Regions from separate parts of the Thalassospira sp. GB04J01 genome, predicted to be linked through region 1. Evidence: predicted binding sites of a transcription regulator. Region 1 holds the regulator's gene; each other region holds the start of a gene.
What was found. Region 1 encodes PhoB, which activates phosphate uptake and scavenging genes when phosphate is short. Its sites were predicted from a motif close to TNTCATAAAACTGTCA; they were not measured.
Positions count from the first base shown of each region.

Region 2: the regulator PhoB is predicted to act here: its motif matches at 1,578-1,593, upstream of AMM48_RS19960 (diacylglycerol kinase family protein).
Region 3: the regulator PhoB is predicted to act here: its motif matches at 2,768-2,783, upstream of AMM48_RS00400 (RNA degradosome polyphosphate kinase).

Region 1 covers NZ_CCDX020000008.1:266,457-271,409, reverse strand. Annotated here, with positions in the region: gene pstB (phosphate ABC transporter ATP-binding protein PstB) at 1-227, shown strand, start outside; gene phoU (phosphate signaling complex protein PhoU) at 251-973, shown strand; gene phoB (phosphate regulon transcriptional regulator PhoB) at 991-1,689, shown strand; gene AMM48_RS06410 (cation:proton antiporter) at 1,758-3,539, opposite strand; gene AMM48_RS06405 (calcium/sodium antiporter) at 3,849-4,811, shown strand; gene AMM48_RS06400 (SDR family oxidoreductase) at 4,906-4,953, shown strand, end outside.
Region 2 covers NZ_CCDX020000019.1:119,380-124,332, reverse strand. Annotated here, with positions in the region: gene AMM48_RS19970 (glycosyltransferase family 1 protein) at 1-475, opposite strand, end outside; gene AMM48_RS19965 (UDP-2,3-diacylglucosamine diphosphatase) at 472-1,389, opposite strand; gene AMM48_RS19960 (diacylglycerol kinase family protein) at 1,608-2,567, shown strand; gene AMM48_RS19955 (TldD/PmbA family protein) at 2,796-4,145, opposite strand; gene AMM48_RS19950 (hypothetical protein) at 4,384-4,953, shown strand, end outside.
Region 3 covers NZ_CCDX020000004.1:14,320-19,272, forward strand. Annotated here, with positions in the region: gene ppx (exopolyphosphatase) at 1-474, opposite strand, end outside; gene AMM48_RS00400 (RNA degradosome polyphosphate kinase) at 520-2,667, opposite strand; gene AMM48_RS00405 (histidine phosphatase family protein) at 2,868-3,404, shown strand; gene aspS (aspartate--tRNA ligase) at 3,631-4,953, shown strand, end outside.

The sequences.
Region 1 (4,953 bases):
CACTTGATCCGATTGCGACTGCCAAGGTCGAAGAATTGATTGATGAATTGCGTTCGAACTACACGATCGTGATTGTGACCCACTCCATGCAGCAGGCTGCACGTGTGTCGCAACGCACGGCTTTCTTCCATCTTGGAAAGTTGGTTGAAGTTGGGGAAACCGATCAGATTTTCACCAACCCAAAAGACGAACGCACCAAGGGTTACATCACCGGCCGCTTCGGTTAAGCGCCCGCAGGAGAGCGATTTAAATGGCTGACGACAAAACACATATCGTGAGTTCGTTCGACGAGGAACTGACCCGTCTGAACAACATCATCTCGCAGATGGGCGGGCTTGCGGAAAGCCAGCTGATCTCTGCAATCCGCTCCATTGTCAAACGCGATTCGGAACTGGCTGAAAAGGTCATTATTTCCGATCATCGTATTGATATGCTTGAACAGGAAGTTCAGGATTTTGCTGTCCGTCTGCTGGCCCTGCGTCAGCCGATGGCAGACGATCTGCGTCAGGTGGTGACAACCCTGAAGCTGTCAAACGATCTGGAACGAATTGGCGATCTTGCGAAAAACATCGCCAAGCGCGCCCAGGTCCTTAATCAGATCCCGCCGATCCGCCCGGTTCAGGTCATCCCGAACATGGCGCGTCTGGCACAGGAAATCATCAAGGACGTTCTTGACGCCTATATCGAAGGCGATGCGGAAAAGGCACAGCGTGTCTGGGCCCGCGATCAGGAAGTCGATGACATGTACAATTCGCTGTTCCGCGAATTGCTGACCTACATGATGGAAGACCCGCGTAACATTACCGCATCGACGCACATGCTGTTCATTGCCAAAAACATTGAACGGATTGGCGACCATGCGACCAATATCGCCGAGACGATTTACTATCGGATCAAAGGCGAAGACCTGCCGACAGATGGTCGGCCAAAAAACGATGCAGCAAACTTTGCTGTTGTCGAACCGAATGAGTGACACTGGAGCATAGGAAGATGGACCCAACGGTTCTAATCGTCGAGGACGAAGCCGCAATCGTGACCATGTTGCGCTACAACCTCGAACGCGAGGGGATGCAGGTTGTCGAAGCCGGGGACGGTGACGAAGCGTTGAAAATCATGGCCGAAACCCATGTTGATCTGGTTCTTTTGGACTGGATGTTGCCGGTCATGTCGGGGATTGAGGTCTGCCGTCAGATCCGCCGTAAACCTGAAAGCCGCGATGTGCCGGTGATCATGGTGACCGCGCGCGGTGAAGAAGGCGATCGCATTCGCGGCCTTGATACCGGGGCCGATGATTATGTCACCAAGCCGTTTGCCATTGGCGAATTGCTGGCCCGTATTCGTGCGCTGTTGCGCCGGTCCGGTCCGGCGCAACCACAAGGGCAGTTGATCTATTCCGATATCGAAATGGATCTCGCCGCCCACCGTGTCAGCCGCAATGGCAAGGCCATCCATCTGGGTCCGACGGAATTCCGTCTGCTGCGCTATTTCCTTGAGCATCCGGGCCGGGTTTTCTCACGCGAACAACTGCTTAACGCGGTCTGGGGCCCGAACATTTATGTCGAAACCCGCACAGTTGATGTCCATATCCGCCGTCTGCGTAAGGCGCTTAATGACGTCAAAGGGACCCGCGACATCATCCGCACCGTGCGTGCGGCGGGCTATGCACTGGACTCAGAAACCGCTGCGTAGTTCACCCAAACCTGTTTTGGCGACCTGAAGATAGAAACCCCCATCGCGTTTTGCGTGGGGGTTTTGGTTTATTTGCCGTCTTTTTTGGCTTTTGGTGTTTTGGGGCCAGAGCCAGACGCAGGCTTAGCCGAGCCTGCCGCTTCGGCCTTGCGGCGCTGCGTACGCGGGGCCAGCTCATTCATCAGCAACATGTCAGCACGTCGGAACTTGGCGATTTCGGCATCAATTTCTTCTTGCGGCACATCGCAGGCCGCCAACACATGATCTGAAAGCCGCAACCCGGTTTCAAGCACCTCGGGAATGGCCGCATCCGCCCCACTGCGCGACAGCGGCCCGATATGGGTAATGTCCTGTGCGCGGGCAAAGATTTTCAAATGCGGATAGTAATGACGGAGCAGGGCAACGGCTTTTTCGGTCGCATGCGGGTTTCCCAATGCAACGACCGCAATTTTTGCTTCGTCTGTGTGCGCAGCCCGGAATGTTTCCGGTCGTGACCCATCGGCAAAATACACCGGTAATCCTTCGGCCCGCCCGCGTGAAACCTGTAGTGCATCGCTATCAAGAACCACATAGGGAATGTTGCGGGTTTTTAACAATCTCGCCAAAACCCGACCAACACGTCCGCACCCGATGACCAGAACATGCTGCTGGAGCCCCTCGGTTTCGGCTTCAATCGGGCCAAGCTGGTCGTCTTCTTTGGGATGGAGCTTTTCTTCAATGCGTTGCCCGATGGTCATCAATGTCGGGGTCAACGCCATCGAAAGGGCAACCACCGGGATCATCACCGCGACAAGATCTGGCGCAATCGCGCCATTTTGTGCGGCCAGTGCCAGCATGACAAAGGCAAACTCGCCGCCGGCGGCCAAACTCATGCCAACACGCAACGCCGACCCTTTTTCAAAGCGGGCCATCAATGCCAGAACAAACAGAAGGCCCGTTTTCGTGCCAATCAGCGCAATCAGCCAAATGACAATGGTGCCAAACTGGGTAAACACAATATCGGCATTGACCGACATGCCCACCGACATGAAAAACAGCGACAGGAAAACACCGCGAAACGGGGTGATGTCGGCCTCAATCTGATGGCGAAATTCGGTCTCAGCCAGCATCACACCGGCGATAAAGGCGCCAAGTGCCATCGAAAGTCCGGCAACTTCGGTCAGCGTGCTGGCGGCCAGAACAACAAACAATGTGCCAATGGCAAACAGTTCCGGGTTCTTAAGAAGCGCGATATAGCGAAACAGGCGCGGCAACAAATAGCGCCCGACCAGCAATAAAACACAAACCGCCCCAATCCCGGTCAGAATGCTGACCCATGGGCTGGTTTCGGTTCCAGCATCCCCTGCGGCCTGCACCATGATCAGGAACGGACCAACCGCCACATCCTGTATCAGCAAAATGGCAAGGGCGGCCCTCCCAAACTTTGTATGGAGCTGCCTATCGTCGGAAAGCTGTTTTAAAATGATCGCGGTCGATGATAAGGCCAACGCGCCGGCAATCACCACGGCACTGGGCACGCTAAAGCCAAGGACGGCCAACCCGGCAAACAGCACCGCCATCGAGACGCCAATTTGGAACAGGCCAAGCACGGCAAACCGCCCGCCAATCACGCGCAGACGTTCGCGCGACAGCTCAAGCCCGATCATGAACAACAAAAACACAACGCCAAGTTCGGCAACCGTCGCAATGTCCTGACGCTCATTGATCAGTCCGAACCCGAACGGGCCGATGCAAAAACCGCCAATCAGAAATCCGATGATGGAATTTGCCCGCAACCTATGGGCAAGCGGCACGGCGATCACCGCCGCCGTCAGGATCAGGAATAACTCGAACAGAACGCCGTGATGCATGGTTTGATTGGCCCAACACGCGGTTAAATATTTGAAATTACCAAGAATACTAGAATAACGAAAATAACCCCGCCCGTCTCATGGAAATCTGATCGACAGGCGGCAGCCCCCGCACAACAGCAGAATGCGTGACATTGATGGCTTTGATGCATGGGGACGTGATTGTTGTGACAATTGTCATGTCCTGATGACTTGCCATTCATCTTGCGGAATGCCATGTTCCGCGGGCCCAGATGGGCCTGAATTGGATGGGCCTGAATTACCGGTTGGGCCTGAATTAACGATATAATCAATACGAGCAAACACATCTTGGAACAGTTGATCCCTTATATTCAGATTATCGCCGGTCTTGTCCTTTTGACCGCGGGTGGCGAATTCATCGTTCGGGGGGCTGTTGGCCTTGCCCTTTTGATGGGGGTGTCCAAGGTTATTGTCGGCTTGACCATCGTGGCGGCGGGCACGTCCGCGCCGGAATTTGTTGTATCGCTGAACGCATCGCTCAAAGGTACTGCCGATATCGCGATGGGGAATGTGGTTGGATCAAATATCGCCAATATATTGCTGATCCTGGGGGCCGTGGCCTTGCTTAAACCTATTGCAGCAGGCCGTGTAACGGTTGTGCGCGATGGTGGGGCGATGTTGCTGGGCACGCTCTTGTTTATCGGGCTGTGCATGTTTGGCGTGATTGAACGCTGGGCCGGGGCGGTGATGCTGTGTGTGTTGGTCGCGATCTGGTACTTCACCTATAAGCACGACAAAAACATGCCTAGCCACGCCAGTAACCTGCACGAAGAAGAGGTCGATGAAGTCGGCGAGGTGCCCTCAGGCTGGTTCAAGCCGATCATTGCAACCGTGATCGGGATTGTCGCCTTGATGTTTGGCGCGGAATGGCTGGTCGATGGTGGTGTGACGGTCGCCCGTGAGTTTGGTGTCTCCGAGGCGGTAATTGGCCTAACCCTTGTGGCTTTTGGCACATCCTTGCCCGAACTTGCCGCCTCCATGGTTGCCGCATTCCGCGGACATTCCGATGTTGCGCTTGGCAATGTGTTTGGCTCAAACCTGTTGAACCTTCTGGTGATCATTGGCGGCGTTTCGCTGATCACGCCGATACCGGTTCCGGCTCAAATCCTGGCGTCTGACCTTTGGATCATGCTGGCGGTGACGGTTGCGCTTTTGCTGGTGACTTTTGCGTTCCGCAAACTGTCGCGCAGTGCCGGTGTGGTTTTCGTGATCGCCTATTTTGTCTATGTCTTCCAGCTGGTCGCGGCGTAAAAGATGGGTGGGGTGCGGTATTGGCCCCCAAAAACATCTGATGCAAAATAACGATGCCATGAAGTTTGATGTGACATAACGGGGCGATGCCAGAATGACGGATCATGTGCCAAAAACAGTATTGATTACCGGGGCCGCCAAA
Region 2 (4,953 bases), on a different contig from region 1:
ACCAGATATGCAGGTTATCAAACCCCCAGTCAGACAGTTCTTCGCGCAGGCTTTCGGTCGCGACCATCACCGATTGTGATTTTGAATGGAATTTGCGCATCCCACGATAGGAAATCGATAACGGTAAACGCCACCGCGCGTGGATGTATTCAGGGAACCGCGTGTGATAGGCGGTCGAAAAAGGCAGTCCCTGTTTCAGGCAATAGGCCCGGGCGGCCTGCCCCAATGGACCCTCGGTCGAAATATGAATGGCAACCGGGTGCAGGGCCTTGATCATCTTGGCCATTTTACGTTTGGCAAACAGGGCCAAGCGGATTTCCGGGTATGTCGGGCACGGAATGGTTTTAAACTGATCAGGCGAGATGACATGAACATCATGCCCCATCTCGCCCAACTCGCCGCGTACGGTTTCAAGGGTACGGACAACACCGTTGACCTGTGGATACCAGGCATCGGTTACGATCAGTATTTTCATGCAGTCTTTCCAATCGGTGCATCGCCGCGCTTTTCAGACGCGGCGGATGCGGATTTGCCCGAAGTATGGGCGATACGGAACATGGAAATCAGTTTGCCAAGGCCAAGCGACGGAGTACTGGCAGCATCACGGCCGGGTATGGAATGGGTCATGGCCATCTGGCGCATTTCCGCCCAATGGAGAAGTTCAAGCTTGCCGTCCATGTCTTCGACAAGGGCGGTGCAACTTTCGACCCAGTCACCATCATTGCAATAAAGCACATCACCAATCATGCGTTTCTCGGCATGATGGATGTGCCCGCAGACCACACCATCCACCTTACGTTTGGCGGCTGCGTGGGCGACGGCGTTTTCAAAGTTGCAGATGAATTGAACCGCGTTCTTCACCCGGTTTTTAAGATAGGCCGAAAGCGACCAGTATCCATATCCAAGGCGACGGCGAATGCCGTTGTAATAGCGGTTAAGAGTGATGGCGAAGTTGTAGGCCGTATCGCCAAGATAGGCGAGCCATCGGGCATATTTGACAACACCGTCAAATTCATCGCCATGGATCACCAAAAGGCGTTTGCCATCGGCCGTTTCGTGGATGTCGTTCATTTTGACTTCGATATGCCCAAAGGTCATATCGACAAATTCACGGGCAAATTCATCATGGTTGCCGGGCACAAAGATAACCTTGGCACCGTTCTTGGCCTTATCCATGATCGTGGTTATAACGGCGTGGTGGCTTTCGGGCCAATGCCAGCTTTTCTTAAGACGCCAGCCATCAATAATGTCGCCCACCAGATAATAGGTGTCTGCCGTTACTTCATTGAGGAAATCCAAAAGAAGATCTGCCTGACATCCACGTGTCCCCAAGTGGACGTCCGAAATCCAGACCGTGCGGTAATGCGGTTGCAGCGTCATCGCTGTCATTGCCGCTCCTCCGTATCCTGCCAAAAAGATGGCTGGAAACTGACTTTAAAGATGCCAGATACTGTCTCCAACCAGTATCGGTTTAAAATAAATCGCGCGAATATATAACCCGTTCACATAAATTTCGCGGTTCTGTAAAGCAACTGTTACATATTTTACTTCATATGCTAGCGTGTACTTACTTTTTATTTCGGTTTTATTGCGGAAGTCGATCCTGAATGACCCATGCCGGAGTGACTGTCATCTTCAACCCGCGTGCGGGCGGAAACAAACAGCGTTTTCTGTCGGAAATCCTGCAACATGCGGGCGTTAAGGTTGAGCTTTTACAAACCACCCATCCGGGACATGCACGCGAACTGGCGCGCAAGGTCCGCGCCCATCAAAGATTGTTTGTTGCCGGTGGCGATGGATCGTTGAACGAAGCGCTTAATGGGTTGCTTGATGCGCAGATTGACGGTCACGAGGTGCCACCGCTTGGCATTATTCCATTGGGAACGGCCAATGTTTTGGCGGTGGAAGTGGGGTTAAGTCTTCGGGCCAAGGCCATCGCCAGTTATATCAATAACCCAAGCATGGTCTGGGTCCGGCCCGGTGTTGTGAACGGCCGGGCGTTTTTCCTGATGGTAGGCATGGGGGCGGACGCCGATACGGTTGCCAATGTTTCCTTGCGGCTGAAACGTTTGATCGGGAAGGGGGCCTATGTTCTTGAAGGATTACGCAACATCTTTTTCCCGCGTCACCGTGATTTTGAAGTCAACATCGGGCGGGAAAATTATCGGGTTGCCGGGGTTGTTGTCACTCATGCCAAACATTACGGCGGGGCGTTTGTCATATCGCCCGAGGCAAGCCTGACGTCGAATAATCTTGATGTGGTTTTGATGCCCGGAAACGGGATCGGGGCCTTGTCACGCTATGGATTGGCCTTGACTTTAAACCGACTGCACGAACAGAGCGATGTGTCGCTGGTGCAGACCGAACGTGTAACAATCACCAGCCATTGCGGTCCGGCCCCGCTTCAGATTGACGGTGAAAGTGCAGGAAAACTGCCCTGCGAAATCAGCCTGTCGCCCTATCCTGTGCGCTTGATGGTGCCACCTGCTTATGCCGATATACACAATGCTGAACAGAGTAATCCCAAGCAGGATGGCCGTCCGCTGTTGCAGATTGCAGCGGACTAGGGTCTGAACCCATTTCAAACATTCAATTGGGTTCAGACCCTAGCAACACGGCCGCAAGATTTGACGGGAAATGAGCCTTATTTATTAAACGGGCGGGAGACAGGTCTTGAAACCGTTTTGGCAATTGTCGGCGCCGTCAGAACGAAAACGGTATTACACCAACAAAAAATACCCGATCAAAGTTTGACCGGGTATTTTGTCGTTTATCTGATGGGCTCTCGCCGTAGCTTATTGCCCGGCCAAGGTCATGCCATCAATGCGCAGCGTTGGGGCGTTGGTGCCGTATTTGAAGGTCAGGTCGCTTGCGGGCACAACAGTTTTGAACATGTCTTTGAGGTTTCCGGCGACCGTAATTTCGGAAACCGGATAGGCCAGTTCACCATCTTCAATCCAGTAACCCGATGCCCCGCGTGAATAATCGCCGGTCACACCATTGACACTGCTGCCGATCATTTCGGTGATATAGAGCCCCGATTTGATCTCCTTGATCATATCGGCGGGCGAAATGGTGCCCGGTTCCATATACAGGTTGGTGGTTGATGGCCCCGGAAGGCTGCCGGCCCCGCGTGATGCGTTGCCTGTGGATTTCAGGCCAAGCTGACGAGCAGATCGCAAGTCCATGATCCAGGTTTTAAGCACACCATTCTCAATCAGATGGCGTTTTTGATTGGCGACACCTTCGGCATCAAACGGTTTGGAGCGAAGACCACGTTTGCGATGCGGGTCATCAATGATGTTGATATGCGGGGCGAAAACTTCCCTGCCCATCGCATCAAGCAGGAAGCTGGTGCCGCGCGCGATGCCCGATCCATTGATCGCACCGGACAGGTGACCAACGATGGAGGCCGATACACGTGGGTCCAGAATGACCGGTACGTGCGCGCTTTTGACCTTACGTGGGTTCAGGCGGCGCAGGGTTTTTTCGGCAGCCTTTTTGCCAATATCGACCGGATCGCGCAGATCGGTCGAAAAGACGGCACTGTCATAATCATAATCGCGCTCCATTGCCGTTCCCGTCCCGGCAATAACCGATACCGAAATGTGGCTGCCGGACCCGGCATAGCAATTGGCAAAGCCGTTGGTTGCGGCCAAAGTGACTTGATGACGGCCCCAGCCTGCTTCGGATCCTTCCGAATTGGTGATACCTTCGACCGACCGTGCAGCTTCTTCGCAGGCGGTTGCCCATTCGATCATTTTTGCCTGATCGACTTCGCCCGGTTCACACAGCTCAAGCGCGTCAACATCGAACGTTGCGGCCAGTTCAGACGGATCAGCAATCCCGCAATAGGGGTCTTCTGGCGCGTTTTTGGCCATCGCGACCGCGCGTTCGATCAGTTCATTCAAGGCAGCATCGCTGGTGTCGGAAGATGAAACAACCGCCTGTTGTTTGCCAATCAGAACCCGCAGGCCAAGATCAGCCCCTTCGGAACGTTCAAGCTTTTCCATCTTGCCCAGACGCTGGGCCACCGAAAGCGACGTTCCTTCGACATAAACGGCGTCGGCATCATCGGCACCGGCTTTTTTTGCACGGGCCAGAAGATCGGTGATGCGATCAAGTGTCATGTCGGTCTTGGGCATGGAAGCTCCCTTAATTCGGAATGTGATGGCTACTTTATAGGGCGCGCAGGCGCATTCGCAAAGGGGCGAAACAAAAAGAGGTTTCGTCTTTGGTTCATTTGCCTTGCTGCCCCAAAGGTGGCGCGATAAAGGGGGATCGGCAAGGGCATGTCTTTTGACGATTTTTATCGCCGTTTTGCTATACTCAAAGAAATTGCACATAAATGGCTGTAAAAGCCGAAATACAGACGGGAAAAATATGAGCAAGCAGGCAATGTTGATGGGGCTTCTTTTTGCGATTTCTTCGGGGCTGGGCGGTCTTGCTTATGCGGGTGAAAGTCCAAATGCGGGTACTGAGACGTCTCTGAATGACGCGGGCAAAGCCGATCCGGTATCCTCCAATCAGCTTTATTCCGAAATGCGCATTCAGGGTGGGCAATATGCGCAAAACTATCGTCATCAGATGCTGACCGGTGATTTTACCTGTGATGATGTGGTCGACCGGATTGCGGGTTGGGTTGATCTGGACAGTCCTGATGGACCGCGATTTGCAATGCTGTTTGTCACTAATCACGGTGGCAAGGACCAAAGTGAAGTCCGCTATCTTCCGTTTGAAAGCTCCGAACAGGTTGCGCTGTGCATTCATGATGAAACCGCCCCGCCGATCATGAGCTGGCAGGAAAACAGCACCGAGTTCATGGCCGAGGTGATCGGCGATGAAAGGCTGTGCAACTTTGCGATTCGGGTCGATGATTTCATGTGCGATGCGCCGCAGTTCTTCTATTCGCAAGAACCAGCAGGCAATGGCGATCACTGGCTGTTTTTCCGC
Region 3 (4,953 bases), on a different contig from region 1:
TTCCTTGATTTCGCCCTGATCAAGTAAAACCAGTTCAAGCGACCCGCCGCCGATATCGCCCATGACGCCACTTGCACGCGGGTCACCGGAAATAACGCCAAGGGCGGAAAGGCGGGCTTCTTCAAGCCCGTCAATCACTTTGACGACAAGGCCTGTTTCAGCCTCGATACGGTCACAGAATTCCTTGCCATCGGTTGCGGCACGAACGGCCGCGGTGGCCAAAACATCGACATGCGACACTTTCATGGCGCGCAAAAGCGTGGCAAAGCGCTGCATGGCGACAACGGCAAGTTCAACCCCCTCCGGGTTGAGCTTGCCGGTATCTTCGGGGTCGCGACCCAGCCCACACATGACTTTCTCGTTGAAAATCGGGGCCGGGGCACGGGTCATACCATCGAAAATTACAAGGCGTACCGAGTTGGAGCCAACATCAATAATCGCAATGCGGTTGGAAGCTCTTTGGTCAGTCAGCATACTTTTGATGGCACCTGTTGGTCGTCTGTCTGCGGCGTGTTGATGTTAGTCATCAAGCTGCAATACGGGGACATTCGGGTCCGCCTCGTTCAGAGCGCTTCCACGGCCTGACAGAGACGGGTTGGTCATGAAGTATTTATGTGACGAAAACGCTTTTTCACCGCCTTCGCAACGTTCGTATGAACCATCCGCCTGCAAATACCAAGCCTGCGCTGTATCTTTAAGGTTTGCAATCATGATCTGTTCGATGATCTGGCGCTGACAGGTCGGGTTCTCAACCGGCACCAGCGTTTCAACCCGGCGGTTCAGGTTCCGTGGCATCCAGTCGGCCGACGAGATAAACGCCTTGGCCTTGCGCGAGGGCAGCTTTGCCCCATTGGCAAAGACAACAATGCGCGAATGTTCAAGGAACCGTCCGACAATCGATTTAACCCGGATGTTTTCCGAAAGTCCCGGGACACCCGGACGCAGACAGCAAATGCCGCGAATAATCAGTTCAATGTGAACCCCGGCTTCGCTGGCGCGATAAAGTGCATCAATCACCACAGGATCGACCAGACTGTTCATCTTGGCCCAGATGCCGCATGGCTTTCCAGCCTTGCTGTTTTCGATTTCCTGATCGATGTGGGCCAGAAGGGTCGGGCGCATGGTGTGTGGGGCGATGGCGATTTTTTCAAGCGAGCGCGGTGTCGCGTAGCCGGTCATGAAATTAAAGATGCTGGCGGCATCACGCCCAAGGGCCGGATCACACGAGAAGAACGAAATATCGGTATAGAATTTCGCCGTGATCGGGTGGTAGTTGCCCGTCCCAAAGTGAACGAATGTACGAAGCCCATGGGTTTCGCGGCGGACAACAAGCGATACCTTGGCGTGGGTTTTCCAATCAAGGAAGCCATAGACCACCTGACAACCCGCACGTTCAAGATCGGCCGCCCAGCGCAGGTTGGCTTCTTCGTCAAAGCGGGCTTTAAGTTCGACCATGGCGGTGACGGATTTTCCGGCCTCGGCCGCTGCAATCAGGGCTTTGACGATCGGGCTGTTTTCCGATGTGCGATAAAGCGTCTGTTTGATGGTGACCACGTCCGGATCACGCGCAGCCTGTAGCAGGAACTGCACGACAACGTCGAAATCCTCGAACGGGTGATGAACCACCAGATCCTTTTTGCTGATCGCGGCAAAACAATCGCCGCCAAAGTCACGTACCCGTTCAGGGTAACGCGGCGAGTAGGGGGCGAACAGCAAATCATGATGCAGATCAGAATCGATCAGTTGTTTGACGTCAACAACGCCAAGAAGGCCATCGACCTTAACGACTTCTTCAAGTGCGACGTCAAGTTCGTCGATGACGAAATCAAGCAGGTCTTCGGGGATGTGGGCGTTGACCTTAAGGCGGATGATGCTGCCGCGACGGCGGCGCTTTAGGGCTGTTTTAAAGACGCGGACCAAGTCTTCGGCTTCTTCTTCGATCTCAACATCCGAATCGCGGATGACGCGGAAGAACCCGTGTTCGATCATATCAAAACCCGGGAACAGCTTGTTGAGATACAGCAAGATGGCCTGTTCGACCGGCAGATATCGTTCATTACGGCCCGGAAGACGCAGGAACCGGCCAATTTTTTGCGGAACCGGGATCAGACCACGCATGTTATGCCCGTCAGCCGGGTCAAACAGCTGCATAACAATGGTAAAGCCAAGGTTCGGGATGAACGGGAACGGATGGGATGGGTCAATCGCAAGCGGGGTTAAGGTCGGGAAGATTTCACGCATGAAATAGCCATCGAGCCATTTGCGGTCGGTCTGGGTCAGATCGGATTGATCAATGACCGAAATGCCCTGTTGTTCCATTTCCCGGCTGAGCTGACGCCAGATGCGTTGCTGATCCTGCATCAACTGGTTGGCATCAAAGGTGATGGCGCGCAGCTGTTCAGACGGGCTCATGCCATCCTGACTGACCTTGGTCATGCCCGCGCGGAGCTGGCCGACGAGCCCTGCGACACGGACCATATAGAATTCATCCAGATTGCTGGCTGAAATCGACAGGAAACGCAGCCTTTCAAGCAGCGGATGACCACTGTTCTGGGCTTCTTCAAGCACGCGATTGTTAAAAGCCAGCCATGAAAGTTCGCGGTTGATGAAGCGAGTTTCCGAATCAATGGCGATCGCGCTTGATTGAACTGCAGCGGCGTGTGACACGCTATGCCTCCTGCGGATTGAGGGGATGTCTTTGAATTTATGCGACATGTCCCGGTTGCAAATGGAGTATAGGATAACTGCTTACGCCCGTGCAATTTTCTTAAAGTTATGTGTCAGTTTTTCTGATGGCATCCAAGGCCGCGATATGGCATGGAATAACACCGTTTGATCATCATTCGCGACGACAAAGAAACCAAGACATGAAGACGTTATTGCTTCTGAGGCATGCCAAATCGAGCTGGGCTGAACCGAGCCGGGTTGATCATGACCGTGAACTGAACCGTCGCGGGGAAAAGGCCGCCCCGTTTATGGGGCGCTTTTTACGCGAGCATGATCTGGTTCCAGACCTTATCTGGTGTTCGACAGCGGCCCGTGCGGTGCAGACACTTGGTCTGCTGGGGCGTGATTTTGCCGGGCATGCGGATGTTATCTATAGCGAAGATCTTTATATGGCCAGCGAACGCACGTTGCTTGAATGTTTGCATCACACCCATGACGAAGCAAAACGGGTGATGATCATTGGCCATAATCCCGGCATTGAGAATTTTGCCAAAGAATTGTACCGCGATGGGGATGAGGATGCGCGCGCGATGATGGAGCGCAAATATCCAACCTGTGCCTTGGCGCATTTCGAATTTGATGTGGAAAACTGGGCAGATAGTCAATTTGAGGCCGGGCGCCTGATGGGCTTTACCAAGGTCAAGGACTTGCAGGCGGCCAAAATCGGTGCGGATTGATTGCACCCAACGGCGAGACCGCACTTGACGCGGTGCCCCCAGAAGCGTTTTATACCGCTGAAATTTTGATGCCGTGCATGATCGGCTTTGAACACACCCTACACAAACGCCCCGGATTTACTGTGGCGCAGTTGTTGTGGTGCGTTTTTTGTTTGACAGCGCGGGACTGGCATGCACCTTTGCGGCCAAATTTGCGGCCCAAAATATAAAGCAACCTGGAATGACAATGCATCCTTTTCGCTCCCATAATTGTAATGCGCTGCGCGCGACCGACGCCGACGCGGAAATTCGCCTGTCTGGCTGGATCCACCGTAAACGTGATCACGGCAACCTGCTGTTTGTTGATCTGCGCGACCATTACGGCATCACCCAGGTCGTCATCGACATTTCAAGCCCGCTGTTTGAAGTGCTTGATAAGGCGCGCGCCGAAAGCGTGATCACGGTGGATGGCAAGGTGGTTAAACGGACCGCCGAGACCATCAACCCGAACCTGCCGACCGGCGAGATCGAAGTATACGCATCGAACATCGAAGTTCAGTCGTCGGCCGATGTTTTGCCGATGCCGGTATTTGGCGATGTTGAGTACGGCGAAGAAGTTCGCCTGCGTCACCGGTATCTTGATCTGCGTCGTGAAAGCGTTCATTCAAATATCGTTCTGCGCTCGAACGTGATTTCGGCAATGCGTCAGAAAATGACCGCGCAGGGCTTTCTGGAAATCCAGACCCCGATCCTGACGGCAAGTTCGCCGGAAGGGGCGCGCGACTTCCTCGTGCCGTCTCGTATGCATCCGGGTAAATTCTATGCCCTGCCGCAGGCACCCCAGCAGTTCAAGCAGCTTCTGATGGTGTCCGGGTTTGATAAATACTTCCAGATTGCACCGTGCTTCCGCGATGAAGATGCGCGTGCGGATCGGTCGCCGGGTGAGTTTTATCAGCTTGATTTCGAGATGGCTTTTGCCACTCAGGAAGACGTGTTTGCCGCGATTGAGCCGGTTTTGCATGACATCTTTGTCGAGTTCGGCGGTGATCGCGATGTTACGCCATTCCCGTTCCCGCGCATTCCGTTTGATGAAAGCATGGCGAAATACGGGTCGGATAAACCTGATCTGCGTAACCCGCTTTTGATCAGCGACGTTACCGAGCCGTTCCGTGGGTCGAGCTTTGGCATCTTTGCGTCGAACATCGAAAAAGGTTCGGTCGTGCGTGCCATTCAGGCAACCGGTGCCGCGAGCCGTCCACGTAGTTTCTTTGACAAGCTGAATAACTGGGCGCGCGACGAAGGGGCTGCTGGTCTTGGCTATATCGTCTTTGCCGAAGGTGGCGAAGCAAAAGGCCCGATTGCCAAAAATCTTGATGCCGAGCGCATCGCGCAGATTAAGGAAATCACCGGTGTTGCCGATGGCGATGCGGTGTTCTTTGTCTGTGACAAAGCACTGGCAGCGGCCAAATTTGCCGGTAGAGTCCGTGACAAGGTGTGTGACGAACTTGAGCTTCGCGAAGAAGGCATGTTCAAATTCTGCTGGATCGTTGATTTCCCGATGTTTGAGGAA